Allobranchiibius huperziae: one gene and its partner. The protein of the gene in region 1 binds, or shares a complex with, the protein of each later gene. Links are inferred from orthologs where the notes say so. Each region holds a gene or a part of one and is shown on either strand. Other genes may lie near its edges. The genes, in order: uvrA and mfd.

Region 1 (12,137 bases):
GCCGACCATGCCGACCTGCACGTCGTACTGGAAGCTGCGCGCCGCGCCGCCGTCCCGGGTGAAGATCGCTGTGCCGTTGCCGAATTCGTGACTGTTGACGAGCTCGAGCGCATCGTCGTAGGTGTCGACGCGCACCACCGACAGCACCGGGCCGAAGATCTCGTCGGTGTAGACCGACATCGTCGGTCGCACGTGGTCGAGCAGCGTCGTACCGAGGAAGAACCCGTCGGCGGGCAGGTCCGCCTCGCGGCCGTCGACGACCAGGGTGGCGCCCTCGTCGGCGCCGGCCGCGATGTACGACGCGACCTTGTCCCGGTGGGCCGCAGTGATGAGCGGACCCATCTGGGTGTCGGGTTTCGCGCCGTCGCCCACGGTCACGTCGGGCAGCCGCCGGGCGATGGCCTCGACCAGCGGGTCGGCGGAATCGCCCACGGCGACCACGACGGAGATCGACATGCAGCGCTCGCCGGCCGCGCCGTACGCCGCCGAGACCGCCGCGTCCGCGGCCATCTCCAGGTCGGCGTCCGGCAGCACCACCATGTGGTTCTTCGCGCCGCCGAGGGCCTGCACCCGCTTGCCGGCGGCGGTGCCGGTCTCGTAGATGTAGCGCGCGATGGGCGTGGACCCGACGAAGCTGAGCGCGCTCACATCCGGGTGGATGAGCAGCGTGTCGACGGCCTCCTTGTCGCCCTGTACGACGGTGAAGACACCGTCGGGCAGTCCCGCACGCTGCCACAGCCGGGCCAGGAAGAGCGACGCCGACGGGTCCTTCTCGCTGGGCTTGAGGACGAACGCGTTGCCCGCCGCGATGGCCCCCGCGCACATCCACAGCGGCACCATCACCGGGAAGTTGAACGGCGTGATGCCCGCGACCACGCCGAGCGGCTGGCGGATCGAGTAGACGTCGACGCCGGATGAGGCCTGCTCGGAGAAGCCCCCCTTCAGCAGGTTGGGCACCCCGGTGGCGTACTCGACGTTCTCCAGACCGCGGGAGATCTCGCCCACCGCGTCGCTGTGCACCTTGCCGTGCTCCGAGGTCACGATGTCGGCCAGCTCGTCCAGGCTGTCGTGCAACAGCTCCCGGAACGCGAAGAGCACGGCGGCGCGCGTCGAGAGCGACGCGTTACGCCACTCGGCGGCGGCCTTCGCAGCCGACGCGACGGCGGTGCGTACGTCGTCCGCACTCGCCAGCTCCACCTCGCCGGTCTGCTCGCCGCTCGCGGGGTTGTAGACCGGGCCGACCCTGCCGGAGGAGCCCTGCGCCACGGCGCCGTCGATCCAGTGCGAGATGCGCGTCGTCATACCGGCGACGATAGGACGTCCGGCCGCCGCGCAGACAGCCGACAGGTGGTTTTGGTCGGGGTACCTGTGCCACGGTCGAGCCCGCGCACGGCGACCGGGCCGCCGTGCCGGTGGTGAGGAGTGACCACCTATCGTCCCGGTGTGTCACTTGAAGCCGACGTCCCCGCCCGCCGTACCTCTTCGCAGCTCTCCTCCCAGGTCTTCATCGCCATCGCCACCTTGGAAGCGGTGTCGTGGCTCGCGCTGCTGATCGGGATGTACTTCAAGTGGATCGCGAAGAGCACCGACCGCGGTGTGCAGATCTTCGGGATGGTGCACGGCATCGTCTTCATCTGCTACCTGGTGGCGCTGGCGTGGGTGGCCAGGTCGCGCCGCTGGGACGCGCGGACCGCGCTGCTCGGACTGGTGAGCAGCGTGCCGCCCTTCATGACCCTGTGGTTCGAGCGGTACGCGCTGCGGCGCCACGACCTGCGCCCGCGCGGCTGAGGCGCGGACCGTGCCTCAGGCCGGGGTGAGCCCCTCGGGCACCCCTGAGCCACCGTCGGACTCACCCGACCGCGGGCGACGGGCGGCACCGAGCACGATCACGCTGGCGAGCACCACGAGCGCCATCCCGACCAGTTCGGGCGCGCTCAATCGCTGGCCCAGCACGAGTAGTCCGGCGAGTGCACCTGCAGCGGGTTCGAGGCTCATCAGGATCCCGAAGACGTGGGCCGCGAGCCGACGTAGCGCGAGCAGCTCCAGGGAGTACGGCAGCACCGAGGACAGCAGCGCGATCCCGAAGCCCTTGGCCAGTGACTCGCCCGAGAACAGCGCGTCACCGGCCCGCCATACGCCGATCGGGAGCACGACCACGGTGCCCATGGCCAGGGCGATCGCCAGCCCGTCGAGGGAGGCGAACCGCGCACCGGTCGCTCCGGAGGCCATGATGTACGCCGCCCAGCAGGCGCCCGCGGCGAGCGCCAACAGTACGCCGGTCACCGGCATCTTCGACCACGGCGTCGTCAGCGCGCCGGACACGAGGAGCACACCGCCGACGGCGCAGACCACCGCCGCCGCGTCCTGCCAGCGCCGCGACAGGACGGCGGACAGGCTGAGCGGGCCGACGAACTCGCAGGTCACAGCCACACCGAGCGGCAGATGGGCGATCGCCGCGTAGAAGCAGACGTTCATCGTGGCCAGCGTCGCGGCGTACGCCGTCACCACCCGCCAGTCGGCGCGGCTGCGGCCCCGCAGCGCTGGACGTCCGAGTGCGCACAGCAGCACGGCGGCGAATCCCAGACGCAGGCCGACCGACCCGAAGGCACCGATCGTAGGGACGAGGGTGGAGGCCAGGGCGCCGCCGAACTGGACCGACACCACGGCGGTGAGGACGAGGGCGGGCGGGGGCGGCCGGTAGCCGACGGGGAACCTCACCCCAGCGCGCTGATCCGGCCGGCGCACACCAGGGTCTCGGCCCGGTCCGTCGGCACGTCCTCCTCGACGACGCGTCCGGTCTGCGGCACGTGCAGCATCCGGCCGGTGGCGGTGAGGATGCCGACGTGGTCCGGTTCGGATCCGGGACGCGCGAAGAAGAGGAGGTCGCCGGGGGCCGCATCGGCGGGTGCGACAGGGGCGCAGTGCCGGGCCTGGTCGGAGCAGTCGCGCGGAAAACGCACCCCGAGGGTGCGCAGCGGGAGGTGCACCAGTCCCGAGGAGTCCAGCCCGTGCGGCGAGAGGCCGGCCCACAGATAGGACACGCCCGCGTGGGCCCGCACCGCATCGAGGAACGCGGCCGGGTCGACCGAGGTCGCGCCGGCGGTGGGCGCAGGATCGCCGGCACCGTCGGACTCGGAGACCCCGAGGTCCAGGTGGGCCGCTCGCAGATACCCCGGGTAGCCGCGCGGGTTCTTGTGCGACGGCTGCTCGGGGCATGTCACGAACGCCCAGTCGTCGTGCAGGTCGTGCACCTCGACCGACTCACCCGCCAGCACCTCGGTCTCCAGCCGGCCCTCGAGCCCGAGCCGACCGGCCATCGGCTCCGGCTCGGCGTCCATGGCGGCGAGCCAGCGGTCGTGGTCGGGGGAGGCGTCGAGCAGCGGGGCGTCGATGGGCCGCGGCGAGGTCGCCGTGAGCCAGAGCCCGCTGATCGACACGCGCACGAGGGCAGGACGACCTGGCGCGGTGACGGGCCGGAGCGAGTCGCCCAGCCCACTCACCATCCGCGCTCCCGCCACGCGGGCAGGTGGGGGCGCTCGGTGCCGAGGGTGGTGTCGTCGCCGTGACCGGGGTAGACCCACGCGTCGTCGTCGTGCCGAGCGAAGATGCGCTGCTCGACGTCGTCGATGAGCTGCGGGAAGGACTGGTCGTCGTGGTTCTTCGTCGCACCGACACCCCCGGGAAAGAGGGTGTCGCCGCTGAAGACGTGGTCATGACCGTGCGGGTCGGCGTAGGTCAGCACGACCGAGCCGGGGGTGTGCCCGCGCACGAGGGCGACGTCGAGGGAGAGCCCGTCGACCTGCACCGTGTCGCCGTCCTCGAGGCGTACGTCGGCCGCGATCGGCAGGTGGTCGGCGTCCGGTGCCCCGGCGTACGTGCGGGCACCGAGGGCGCGCGCCGCATCGGCGAGCGCGCCGGTGTGGTCGCCGTGCCGGTGGGTGGTGACGATCGCCTCCACCCGGGCGCCGCTCTCCCGGATCATCGCCTCGATCGCCGGCCAGTCGTTCGCCGCGTCCACGAGCACGGACGCGCCGGATCCGGTGGCGGTCACCAGGTAGACGTTGTTGTCCATCGAGGAGACCGCGAGCTTGCGGATCGTGACGCCCTCGAGCTCACGCACCAGGGCGGGCCTGCCGGGTGTCGTCCTGCCGTCGTAAGCCATCGGGCGTGTTCTCCTTCGGGACGGGACCGGCGCACAGCGTATCCAGGTCGGGCCTGTCGGACCCGGCCCCTAGCATTGGGACGTGCCCAGTGCGACCCCCCGACCGAGCCGTTCCGTCACGTCACCCAGTTCTCCCAGCTCCCAAAGCGCCGCGCCCGCCCCACCGGTGCGCGGTCACGACCACCTGCGGGTCAAGGGCGCCCGGGAGCACAACCTGCGCAACATCTCGGTCGACATCCCGCGGGACTCGCTGGTGGTCTTCACCGGTCTGTCCGGCTCGGGTAAGTCCTCGCTCGCGTTCGACACCATCTTCGCCGAGGGTCAGCGCCGCTACGTCGAGTCGCTCTCGGCGTACGCGCGCCAGTTCCTCGGCCAGATGGACAAGCCCGACGTCGACTTCATCGAGGGCCTGTCGCCGGCGGTCTCGATCGACCAGAAGTCGACCAACCGCAACCCCCGGTCCACGGTCGGCACGATCACCGAGGTCTACGACTACCTGCGCCTCCTCTTCGCGCGAGCCGGTCGCCCGCACTGCCCGGTCTGCGGCGAGCCGGTCGGCCGCCAGACGCCGCAGGCCATCGTCGACCAGCTCTTGGAGCTGCCCGACCGCACGCGGTTCCAGGTGCTGGCGCCCGTCGTACGGTCCCGCAAGGGCGAGTACGTCGACCTGTTCAGCGACCTGCAGGGCAAGGGCTACTCGCGCGCCCGGGTCGACGGGGTCGTGGTCTCGTTGTCCGAGCCGCCCAAGCTGGCCAAGCAGAAGAAGCACAGCATCGACGTGGTCGTCGACCGGCTGGTCTCCCGCGGCGGCGACCCCTCCGCGAAGCAGCGGCTCACCGACTCCGTCGAGACCGCGCTGATCCTGGCCGACGGTGTCCTCATCGTGGAGATGGTCGACCTCGACGAGGACGACCCGCAGCGCGAGCGCCGGTTCTCCGAGCGGATGGCCTGCCCCAACGAGCACCCCCTGTCGATGGACGAGATCGAGCCGCGCTCGTTCTCCTTCAACAGCCCGTTCGGCGCCTGCCCGGCATGCACCGGCATCGGCACCGAACTGGAGGTCGATCCCGAGCTGCTCGTGCCGGACGAGGACAAGTCGATCCGCGAGGGCGCGATCCTGCCCTGGGCGCAGGGCTCGACCTCGGCCGACTACTTCCTGCGGGTCATCGGCGCGCTCTCGGAGGACTTGAAGTTCTCCCTCGACACGCCGTGGCACGCGCTGCCCGAGCGGGCGCGGACGGCGCTGCTGGAGGGGCAGAACCACCAGGTGCACGTGAAGTACCGCAACCGGTACGGCCGTGAACGCAGCTACTCCACCGGCTTCGAGGGCGTCATCCCGTTCGTGAAGCGTCGCCACTCCGAGACCGATTCGGACTGGAGCCGCGAGCGCTACGAGGGCTACATGCGCGAGGTGCCCTGCCCGGTCTGCAAGGGCGCCCGGCTCAAGCCCGAGTCCCTCGCGGTCACCGTCGGCGGCCAGTCGATCGCCGATGTGTGCGCGTTGCCCATCTCCGATGCCGCGAACTTCCTGCCCGGTGTCGACTTCTCTCCGCGCGAGCGGCAGATCGCCGAGGGCATCATCAAGGAGGTCGACGCGCGGCTGGGCTTCCTGCTCGACGTCGGCCTCGACTACCTGTCCCTGGACCGGCCCGCCGCCACGCTGTCCGGCGGCGAGGCACAGCGCATCCGGTTGGCCACCCAGATCGGGTCGGGCCTGGTCGGCGTGCTCTACGTGCTCGACGAGCCGTCGATCGGGCTGCACCAGCGCGACAACCACCGCCTGATCGAGACGCTCACGCGGCTGCGCGACCTCGGCAACACCCTGATCGTCGTCGAGCACGACGAGGACACCATCTCCACGGCTGACTACGTCGTGGACATCGGGCCCGGCGCGGGGGAGCACGGCGGGCACGTCGTACATGCCGGGTCGGTGGCCGGTCTGCTCGCAAACAAGGACTCGATCACCGGCGACTACCTGTCGGGTCGGCGGGAGATCCCGCTGCCCACCGAACGTCGACCGCACGACGGTCGCGAGATCGTCGTACGCGGTGCGCGCGAGCACAACCTGAAGAACGTCGACGTCGCGATCCCGCTGGGCAACCTGGTCGCGGTGACCGGGGTGTCCGGGTCGGGCAAGTCCTCGCTGGTCAACGGCATCCTCTACAACGTGCTGGCCAACCAGCTGAACGGCGCGCGCCACGTGCCCGGGCGGCACCGCACGGTGGAGGGGCTGGACCAGCTCGACAAGGTCGTGCACGTCGACCAGAGCCCGATCGGGCGTACGCCGCGCAGCAACGCGGCGACCTACACCGGGGTCTTCGATCACGTGCGGCGCCTCTTCGCCCAGACCCAGCAGGCGAAGGTCCGCGGCTACCTGCCCGGCCGGTTCTCCTTCAACGTCAAGGGTGGTCGCTGCGAGGCGTGCACCGGCGACGGCACCCTGAAGATCGAGATGAACTTCCTGCCCGACGTCTACGTGCCGTGCGAGGTGTGCCACGGGGCGCGCTACAACCGCGAGACGCTCGAGGTGCACTTCAAGGGCAAGTCGATCGCCGAGGTGCTCGACATGTCGATCGAGGAGGCCAAGGACTTCTTCGCGTCGGTGCCCGCCATCGCCCGGCACATGACCACGCTGGTCGACGTCGGTCTCGGCTACGTCCGGCTGGGCCAGCCGGCGCCGACACTGTCCGGTGGCGAGGCGCAGCGGGTGAAGCTGGCCTCAGAGCTGCAGAAGCGCTCGACGGGCCGCACCATCTACGTGCTCGACGAGCCGACCACCGGCCTGCACTTCGAGGACATCCGCAAGCTGCTCGACGTGCTGCAGGGCCTGGTCGACAAGGGCAACACGGTCATCGTCATCGAGCACAACCTCGACGTGATCAAGTCGGCGGACTGGATCGTCGACATGGGCCCCGAGGGCGGCAACCGTGGCGGAGATGTGGTCGCCGTCGGCACACCGGAGGAGATCGCGGAGGTGCGGGCCAGTCACACCGGCCGATTCCTCAAGCCGTTGCTGGCGAAGCAGAGTGCGGCAGCGCGCCCCTCCACCCGTCGCGCAGGCACCCGCTCGCCGCGCAAGGCCAGCACGAAGGCCGCCAGCTGACGCCGTAGCTGGATCCCGCGGTTGTGAGCAAATCCGTGGCGCCGGCGTCACCTTTTCGCTGACAACCGGTGGCTGGATCCCGCGGTTGTCAGCGGATCCGTGGTGTCGGCGTCACTTACCTGCTGACAACCGCAGGAGATACACAGGCGAACCACAGCACCCGGGTGTCGACCTCGCCGGATCCGCGATGGATGATCGTTCAATGGTGAACGACAACGACCGCGCATCGACGAACGACATCGACGACGCACCCGTCAGCCCGAGCCGGCGCACCGTCGTGCGGGCGACGGCTGTCACCGGCGTGGGAATCGCCGGGCTCGGGCTCGCCGCCTGCGGTGGTTCCTCGGGCTCCGGTGGGTCCGGCTCGGCCTCAGGGGGCGGCGGTGGCGGCACGACGGTGGCCAAGGCGGACGTCCCGGTGGGCGGGGGCAAGATCCTGGGGGACGCGAAGGTGGTCGTCACTCAGCCCACGTCCGGCTCGTTCAAGGCGTTCTCGGCGATCTGCACCCACGCGGGGTGCACCGTCGGGTCCGTTGCGGACGGCGAGATCATCTGCCCGTGTCACGGCAGCCACTTCAGCATCAAGGACGGATCGGTCACGAGTGGCCCGGCTCCCAAGCCCCTGCCCGCCAAGACCGTGACCGCCGAGGGGTCCTCGCTCAAGGTCAGCTGAGCGCGGGACCGCTCGTCGAGAAGGTCGCCGCTGCCCGCCTCGGGGCCCGGACCGCGGTGGGCGCCTGACCGTCGACCTGTGACCTGCGACGACGACCGCTCGGCCGAGGCGCATGCCTGCCCTGTCGGCGGTGGTTCGTAGGCTGACCCGGTGGCAGACCCGTCGTCCTACCGTCCGAAGCCCGGGGAGATTCCGGTCGATCCGGGCGTCTACCGCTTCCGTGACAAGGACGGGCGGGTCATCTACGTCGGTAAGGCCAAGTCGCTGCGCAGCCGACTGTCGTCGTACTTCCAGGACATCGCGGCGCTGCACCCGCGGACCCGCACCATGGTCACCACCGGCGCGAGCGTCGAGTGGACCGTCGTCCGCAACGAGGTCGAGGCGCTGCAGCTGGAGTACTCCTGGATCAAGGAGTACGACCCCCGCTTCAACGTCAAGTACCGCGACGACAAGTCCTATCCCTACCTCGCCGTGACGATGGGGGAGACCTACCCCCGCGCGCAGGTGATGCGCGGCGCCAAGCGCAAGGGCACCCGCTACTTCGGTCCGTACGCGCACGCCTGGGCGATCCGCGAGACCCTCGACCAGCTGCTGCGCGTCTTCCCGGTGCGCACCTGCAGCAGCGGTGTCTTCAAGCGGGCCGGCCAGGTCGGCCGTCCCTGCCTGCTCGGCTACATCGACAAGTGCTCGGCACCGTGCGTCGGCCGGGTCACCGAGGACGAGCACCGCGAGATCGCCGCGGACTTCTGCGACTTCATGGCCGGTAACACCGCGCGCTTCCAGAAGCGCCTGGCCCAGGAGATGCGCGACGCCAGCGCCGACCTCGACTTCGAGACCGCGGCCCGCCGTCGCGACGACCTCGGCGCACTGGAGAAGGCGCTCGAGCGCTCGGCCGTCGTGCTGGGCGACGCCACCGACGCCGACGTCTTCGGTGTCAGCGACGACGAGCTCGAGGCGGCCGTGCAGGTCTTCCACGTCCGCGGCGGCCGGATCCGCGGCCAGCGCGGCTGGGTGGTCGACAAGCAGTCCGAGGGCGACCTGGGACTGGCCGAGGTCATCGAGCGGCTGCTCGGGCAGGTGTACGGCGGGGAGTCCGGCGACGGGGTGCCCCGCGAGGTGCTGGTGCCCGTGCTGCCGCCCGACCCCGAGCCGATGGCGCAGTGGTTGCAGGGTCTGCGCGGCTCGAACGTCGACCTGCGGGTGCCGCAGCGCGGCGACAAGCGCACCCTGATGGAGACGGTGCAGCGCAACGCGACCCAGTCCCTGGCCCGGCACAAGGTCGCCCGTGCCGGCGACCTGACCGCGCGCAGCCAGGCGTTGCAGGACCTGCAGGAGGCCCTCGACTTGGGTCAGGCGCCACTGCGGATCGAGTGCTTCGACGTCAGCCACATCCAGGGCACCAACGTGGTGGCGTCGATGGTCGTCTTCGAGGACGGTCTGCCACGCAAGGCGGAGTACCGCCGCTTCATCGTGCGCGGCACGCCGGCACCGGACGGCACCGTGCGACTGGACGACACGGCCGCGATGGACGAGGTGCTGACCCGCCGGTTCCGGCGCTACCTGGCCGACCGCGACGGCGCGAACGACGTGGAGCTGGATCTCGGTGACAGTCCCGACGTCGAGGAGATCGCGGGGACCGGGCCGGGTGCGCGGACACCGCCGGTGTCCGGGCCGATCGACGAGACCACCGGCAAGCCCAAGCGGTTCGCCTACCCGCCGCAGCTGGTCGTCGTCGACGGAGGCAAGCCCCAGGTCAACGCCGCGGCGCACGCCTTGGAGGCTCTCGGTATCGACGACGTGGAGGTCGTCGGCCTGGCCAAGCGTCTGGAGGAGGTGTGGGTCGCCGATGACGACTTCCCGGTGATCCTGCCGCGTACGAGCGAGGGTCTCTACCTGCTGCAGCGGGTCCGGGACGAGGCGCACCGCTTCGCGATCACCTTCCACCGTCAGCGTCGGTCCAAGGCGATGACCACCTCCGCGTTGGACGGCATCCCGGGTCTCGGCGATGCCCGGCGCAAGGCGCTGCTGAAGCAGTTCGGTTCGGTCAAGAAGATGCGTGCCGCCCCGCCGGAGGAGCTCGCCACCGTCCCCGGCATCGGCCCGGCCCTGGCGGCGACGATCCATGACCGACTGCGCGAGGATGTCGACACCACCCCGGCCGTCAACCTCTCCACCGGTGAGGTCCTCGACTGATGGGGCCCGCGACCAGCAAGGAGCCCCGATGAGTGACCAGGCCGACCCGCTCAGTTCCGCAGCGTCCCAACTGGTGATCATCACCGGCATGTCCGGTGCCGGTCGCAGCACCGCGGCCAACGTGCTCGAGGACCGCGGCTGGTACGTCATCGACAACCTGCCGCCGCAGCTGCTCGTCTCGATGGCGAGCCTGCTGGACCACGGCGGCGACGACAACGGCGACGAGGACTCGAACGGGCGACGGCTCTGCGCCGTGGTCGACATCCGGTCCCGCACCTTCTTCGCCGAGTTCACCGAGGGGCTCGAGCGGCTGCGGGCCGGCAACTACCGGCCGATCGTGGTCTTCATGGATGCGACCGACGAGGCCCTGGTGCGCCGGTTCGAGTCCGTACGCCGCCCGCACCCGTTACAGGGGGAGGGCCGGCTGCTCGACGGCATCGTGGCGGAGCGGGTCGCCCTGCGCGACCTGCGCGCCGCGGCCGACGTCCTGATCGACACCAGCGGCCTGAACGTGCACCAGCTCAGCACCAAGGTGCGCGAGATGCTCGGCGACGACAACTCTCCCGACCTGCGGGTGGCGGTGATGTCGTTCGGCTTCAAGTACGGCATCCCGCTGGATGCCGACATCGTCTTCGACATGCGCTTCCTGCCCAACCCCTTCTGGAATCCCGACCTGCGCCCGTTCACCGGCCAGGACAAGGTGGTGTCGGACTTCGTGCTCGCGCAGTCCGGGGCCGAGGAGTTCCTCGAACGCGCACTGGCCATGCTGGAGCCGGTCTTCGCCGGCTACCGCCGGGAGGGGCGCAGCTACGCCACCCTGGCCGTCGGGTGCACCGGCGGCAAGCACCGGTCCGTCGCGATCACCGAGGCGCTCGCCGAACGTCTGGGCACCGGTCGCACCCACGCCGTGACCGTCCACCGCGACCTGGGACGAGAGTGAGTGCTCCGCGGGTGACCACGCCCGCCGCGTTCGCCCGGCCGGCCGTCGCCGCTCTCGGCGGCGGTCACGGACTGGCCGCGTCGCTGCAGGCCCTGCAGCTGGTGACCGACAAGATCACCGCGATCGTCACCGTCGCCGACGACGGGGGGTCGAGCGGGCGGTTGCGCGACGAGTTCGACATCCTGCCGCCCGGCGACCTGCGGATGGCGCTCGCTGCGCTCTGTGACACCTCCGAGTGGGGACTGCAGTGGCGCGACGCACTGCAGCACCGGTTCGCCGGCGACGGCCCGCTCGGCGGTCACGCGCTCGGCAACCTGATCATCGCGTCGCTGTGGGATCTCCTCGGCGACCCGGTCGCGGGCCTGGACCTGGTCGGGCGGCTGCTCGGCGCTCGGGGTCGGGTGCTTCCGATGGCCGCGGAGCCGCTGCGCATCGAGGCCAGTGTGCTCGGCGCCGATCCGGACCGCCCGGACGAGGTCGTCGACGTCGTCGGGCAGGTCGAGGTGGCGACGGCCCGTGGCCGGGTGTTGAGCGTGCGACTGCACCCCGACCCGCCCGCGCCCTGCGTGCCGGCCGTCGAGGCGGTGGAGCACGCGGACTGGGTGATCCTCGGTCCCGGCTCCTGGTACAGCTCGGTGATGCCGCATCTGCTGGTGCCGGACCTGTGCCACGCGCTCGTGCAGACGAAGGCGCGAAAGATGTTGACGCTCAACATGATGCGGCACGACGGCGAGACCGAGGGCTTCGCCGCCGCGGACTATCTCGAGGTGTTGACCGCGCACGCACCCGACCTGCACCTGGACGTCGTGCTGGCCGACGTGTCGGTCGACGGGGAGGAGGCGGACCTGCTCACCGAGGCCGCCGGCCGCCTCGGCGCCCGCGTCGTCCGGGCCCCGGTCGCCGACACCGACACCCCCGGCACGCACGATCCGCTGCGTCTCGCAGCGGCGTACCGCGACGTCCTGGACGACTGAAGCCCCCTCACCTGCGCAAACGCGACACGCCGTACGGCGGTCGGTGGCCCTGACGGAAAAGTCGGGCCCGTGACGACCCGAGCAGCGCGTCG
Region 2 (5,049 bases), 1.2 Mb from region 1 along the record:
AACGTCGACCCGCGGGTCACGACCTTGTCGAAACCCTTCGCCGCGAACGCCGGCCACCCGCTGCGTCCGTCGGTCCACACCTCGGTGACGCTCGTGCCGTCGGTCGACGGCTCCAGGCGGTACTCCCAGGTGGCGATGCGGGCCTTGAGGCCGGGCTTGCGCAGACCGATCGCCTTGACGTCGAACGCGAACCGGCGGCCCGGGTCCGAGGCGGTCACGACGCATCGTGTGTGCCACTTCGCGCCGAACCGGCTGTTGGCGCCGACGAACGACGTGCCGACCGGAGCGGGCCCGCCGGCGGTCTCGATGACGGCGCCGGTGTTCTCCGGGCTCCACCGCCCCATCCGGGACGGGTCGCTGATGGCCTCGAAGACCTCCTGCGGGCTGACGCCGGCGATGGTGACGGTGTCCTGGACGCTCATCTCACGGGGCATCACTCGATCGTAGGTGCCCGGCCGTCGACGTTTGTCCGCCGCGAGGGACCGGGCGATGCCGTTGCGCGGGCCCGTGAGGGCTGTCTCAGCCCGCGCCTACACTGGAAACACCACCCCGGGATCTCGTGATCCGGGGCTTTTGTGCTGCCGACCGGAAGAAATCCCGTGCGCCTCGACCCGTTGCTCGATCTGCTGTCCGGTGACCCCGCCGTACGCCGTGTCCTGGACCTCCGCAGCTCCCCGGACGTCGTCGACGTGGCTGCCTCGCCCGGCGCTCGGGCGCCGCTGCTGTCCCTGCTGACGCGCCCCGGCGACGGGGCGCGGGTGCCGATCCTGGCCGTGACCGCCACCGGACGCGAGGCCGGCGACTTGTCCGAGGCGCTGCGCAGCCTGCTGCCCGAGCACGCCGTCGCGGAATTCCCCAGCTGGGAGACGTTGCCGCACGAGCGGCTGAGCCCGCGCAGCGACACCGTCGGCCGTCGACTCGCCCTGCTGCGGCGCCTCGCGCACCCCGACCACGCCGAGCATGCGGAGCACGGCCCGATCGACGTCGTCGTGGCGAGCGTGCGCGCTGTCCTGCAGCCCATCGCCCATGGTCTCGGCGACCTGCAGCCGGTCGAGCTGCGGCCCGGCACCGACGCGCGACTCGAGGACGTCGTCGAGGCTCTCGCCGACGCGGCGTACGCCCGGGTCGACATGGTCGAACGCCGGGGCGAGTTCGCCGTTCGCGGAGGCATCCTCGACGTCTTCCCGCCGACCGAGGAGCACCCGCAGCGGGTGGAGTTCTGGGGCGACACCGTCGAGGAGGTGCGCTGGTTCAAGGTCGCCGACCAGCGCTCGCTGGAGATCGCCGAGGGCGGACTGTGGGCGCCGCCGTGCCGCGAGCTGCTGCTCACCACCGCGGTCCGCGACCGCGCCAGGGAGCTCGCGCCGCAGCTCGCCGGTGTCAGCGACATGCTGGAGAAGGTCGCCGAGGGCATCGCGGTCGAGGGCATGGAGTCCTTGTCACCGATCCTGCTCGGCGACGCGATGCAGCCGCTGCTCGACGTGCTGCTGCCCGGCACCCACGTCGTGCTCTGCGATCCCGAACGCGTGCGCACCCGCGCCGCCGACCTGGTGACCACCAGCGAGGAGTTCCTCGACGCGAGCTGGGCCAACGCGGCCGCCGGCAACGTCGTACCGGTCGACCTGCGGGGCGCGCTCGGCACCGCGTCGTACTGGAGCCTGTCCCAGCTGCGCGACCACGCGCTGGCCACCGGCCGGCCGTGGTGGTCGATGTCGTCGTTCTCCTCCGACGAGGAGCTGGTCGAGTTCGCCGAGGACGAGCTGCCGGGGGAGCGGATCACCCTGCACACGCAGGAGATCCCGGCCTACCGCAGCAACACCGAGCACGCCGTCGACGACCTGCGCAAATGGGCCGCCGAGGGGCAGCGGGTGCTCGTGGTCACCGAGGGCCCCGGCCTGGCCAAGCGGGTCACCGAGGTGCTCTCGGAGAACGACGTCACCACCCGCGCGCTCGGCCCCCTCGACCCCGGCATGGTCGAGGTCAGCACCGGCTGTCTGGGGCGTGGCTTCGCCCTGCCGTCCAGCGACCTGGTCGTCGTGACCGAGGCCGACCTGACCGGCAGCCGCGGCACGAGCGGCAGCACCAAGGACATGCGCCGGATGCCCGCGCGCCGCCGCAACGTCGTCGACCCGCTGCAGCTGCGCCCCGGTGACTACGTCGTGCACGAGCAGCACGGTGTCGGCCGCTTCGTGGAGATGATGCAGCGCTCCGTGGGCGGCGCGACCCGCGAATACCTGGTGCTGGAGTACGCCGCGTCCAAGCGCGGGCAGCCCGGCGACCGGCTCTTCGTGCCGACCGATCAGCTCGACCAGGTCACCCGCTACGTCGGCGGCGAGATGCCCACGCTCAACAAGATGGGCGGTTCGGACTGGCAGACCACCAAGTCGCGCGCCAAGCGGCACGTGCGCCAGATCGCCGGCGAGCTCATCCGGCTCTACTCGGCGCGGATGGCCACCGAGGGGCACGCGTTCGCGCCCGACAGCCCGTGGCAGCACGAGCTGGAGGACGCCTTCGCCTACATCGAGACGCCCGATCAGCTCTCCAGCATCGACGAGGTCAAGGCCGACATGGAGAAGTCGGTGCCGATGGACCGGCTCATCTGCGGCGACGTCGGGTACGGCAAGACCGAGATCGCGGTGCGGGCGGCGTTCAAGGCCATCCAGGACGGCAAGCAGGTCGCCGTGCTCTGCCCGACCACCCTGCTGGTGAAGCAGCACGTGCAGACCTTCACCGAGCGCTACGCCGGCTTCCCCGTCGTGGTGAAGGCGCTGTCGCGCTTCCAGTCCGACCGCGAGGCACGCGAGGTGATCGAGGGGCTCAAGGGCGGCGGCGTCGATCTGGTCATCGGCACCCATCGACTGCTGTCGAAGGAGGTCCAGTACAAGGACCTCGGCCTCGTCGTGGTCGATGAGGAGCAGCGGTTCGGTGTCGAGCACAAGGAGCAGCTGAAGCAGATGCGCACCGCGGTCGACGTGCTCGCGATGTCCGCGACGCCGATCCCGCGCACCCTGGAGATGGCGGTCACCGGCATCCGCGAGATGTCCACTCTCGCAACGCCGCCCGAGGAGCGTCACCCCGTCCTGACCTTCGTCGGCGGCTGGGACGAGAAGCAGATCGGCGCCGCCGTGCGCCGCGAGCTCATGCGCGAGGGTCAGGTCTTCTTCATCCACAACAAGGTGGCGACGATCGAGAAGGCGGCGACGCGGCTGCGCGAACTCGTGCCCGAGGCGAGGGTGGTGACGGCGCACGGCAAGATGCCCGAGCAGCGCCTCGAGGACGTCGTCGTCGACTTCTGGGAACGCCGCGCCGACGTGCTGGTGTGCACCACGATCGTCGAGACGGGCCTGGACATCTCCAACGCCAACACACTGATCGTCGAGCGGGCCGACCTGATGGGCCTGTCGCAGCTGCACCAGCTGCGCGGCCGCGTCGGTCGAGGGCGCGAACGCGCGTACGCCTACTTCCTCTTCCCGCCCGAGAAGCCGCTGACCGAGACGGCGCACGACCGGCTGCAGACCATCGCCAGCCACACCGACCTCGGCGCCGGCATGCAGGTCGCCATGAAGGACCTGGAGATCCGTGGCGCGGGCAACCTGCTCGGCGGCGAGCAGTCCGGGCACATCGCCGGCGTGGGCTTCGACCTGTACGTGCGGATGGTGGGCGAAGCCGTGGCCGACTTCCGCGGGGAGAACGACACCACCCCGAACGAGGTCAAGATCGAGCTGCCGGTCGACGCGCACCTGCCGCACGAGTACGTGCCGGGGGAGCGGTTGCGGCTCGAGGCGTACAAGAAGCTGGCGGTCGTGGAGGACGAGAACGGCCTCACCGAGATCGAGGCGGAGCTGCAAGACCGCTACGGCACACCGCCGCAGCCGGTCCGCAACCTGTTCGAGGTGGCGCGGCTGCGGATCATCGCCCGTCAGGGTGGGGTGGGGGACATCAGCTCCCAGGGCCGCTACATCCGGTTCGGCCCGCTGGAGCTGCGTGAGAGCCAGTCGCTGCGCCTGCAGCGGCTCTTCCCCGGCACGCTGGTGAAGCCGACGCACGCCCTGGTGCCGACGCCGAAGACGGCACCGGTCGGCGGCCAGCCGCTGCGCGACCTGGAGGTGCTGCGCTGGGCGACGGCCCTGGTGAAGGCGGTGCTGCTGGACGACATCGCGGCGGCCGCCGGAGCCGCGGGCGCGTGAGCCGGAGCGTGCTGGCATGATGACCGCTGTCGTTCGAGGAGGTCCACAAGTGAGTACGTCGCGCCGTGCCGTCGGCATCGCCGCCCTAGCCGTCACCGTCGTCGGGGTCAGCGGGTGCGGTAGCAGCCAGCTGTTCCACAACAGCACCACCGCTGCGTCCTACGACGGCACCCGCGTCAGCGTCGATCAGGTGCAGGACGCGGTCACCCAGATCAAGCAGGCGTTCGGCTCCGGCGCCGCGGACTTCAACTCCCGCTCCGCCATCACCTATCTGGTGTTCGCCGACGACTTCCAGCGCGTCGCCGCGGAGCAGGGCGGCGCGTTCTCCGCGGCGCAGGCCCGCCAGGAGTTCGCGCAGCGCAACGTCGCCAACCCCTCGACCGCCGCCATCGACGCGCTGCGCAGCAACGTCGCGGTCACCAACATCAGCAACTCCCAGGCCGGCGTCGCCGAGATCACCAAGATCGTCAACGCCGCCAAGGTCGAGATCAACCCGCGGTTCGGCCGATGGGGCGGCGCCAACGGGGTGCTCGCGACCTCGGAGCCGTGGATCGTCAGCAAGAGCTCGAGCAAGGGCTGACCATCGCCGACGTCGCGCGCGAGGCGTCGCTCGCGATCCTCGTCACTTCCCCCCGGGTGCCCGCCGGCCTGCTCAGCAGGTCCGCCTGGCAGGTGCTCGAGGCGGCCGACGTCGTCTACGCCGCGGATCCGGACGAGCCGGTGCCGGACGCGGTCCGCACCAGCGGCGTCGAGGTGCGGGCGACCCGATACGACGACCGCCGCGAGCTGGCGCGGGCACTCGCCCAGCACGACGGCCGGGTGGTCTGGATCGGCTCCGCGGACGGCGATCCCGGCCTGACCG

What was found.
Region 2: the proteins of uvrA (region 1) and mfd are in contact, whole or in part, in a crystal structure (PDB 4DFC), measured with the Escherichia coli proteins. The link is inferred for Allobranchiibius huperziae from one-to-one orthologs.

The regions. Positions count from the first base shown.
Region 1 is NZ_JACCFW010000001.1:1,843,331-1,855,467, reverse strand. The notes cover bases 3,973-7,465. They hold uvrA (excinuclease ABC subunit UvrA), read left to right. Parts: upstream 3,973-4,328; coding sequence 4,329-7,265; downstream 7,266-7,465. Other genes in these bases: HNR15_RS08785 (MBL fold metallo-hydrolase), read right to left, coding at 3,973-4,162. Also shown: HNR15_RS08805 (CoA-acylating methylmalonate-semialdehyde dehydrogenase), read right to left, coding at 1-1,302; HNR15_RS08800 (DUF3817 domain-containing protein), read left to right, coding at 1,444-1,788; HNR15_RS08795 (EamA family transporter), read right to left, coding at 1,804-2,718; HNR15_RS08790 (NlpC/P60 family protein), read right to left, coding at 2,715-3,437; more of HNR15_RS08785, read right to left, coding at 3,497-3,972; HNR15_RS08775 (Rieske (2Fe-2S) protein), read left to right, coding at 7,468-7,938; excinuclease ABC subunit UvrC, read left to right, coding at 8,089-10,131; RNase adapter RapZ, read left to right, coding at 10,160-11,071; HNR15_RS08760 (gluconeogenesis factor YvcK family protein), read left to right, coding at 11,083-12,045. UniProt on the Escherichia coli protein: The UvrABC repair system catalyzes the recognition and processing of DNA lesions. UvrA is an ATPase and a DNA-binding protein. A damage recognition complex composed of 2 UvrA and 2 UvrB subunits scans DNA for abnormalities.
Region 2 is NZ_JACCFW010000001.1:687,846-692,894, forward strand. What follows is about bases 211-4,387. They hold mfd (transcription-repair coupling factor), read left to right. Parts: upstream 211-599; coding sequence 600-4,187; downstream 4,188-4,387. Other genes in these bases: HNR15_RS03320 (SRPBCC family protein), read right to left, coding at 211-434; HNR15_RS03330 (hypothetical protein), read left to right, coding at 4,237-4,387. In the rest of the region: more of HNR15_RS03320, read right to left, coding at 1-210; more of HNR15_RS03330, read left to right, coding at 4,388-4,767; HNR15_RS03335 (MazG family protein), read left to right, coding at 4,734-5,049. UniProt on the Escherichia coli protein: Couples transcription and DNA repair by recognizing RNA polymerase (RNAP) stalled at DNA lesions. Mediates ATP-dependent release of RNAP and its truncated transcript from the DNA, and recruitment of nucleotide excision repair machinery to the damaged site.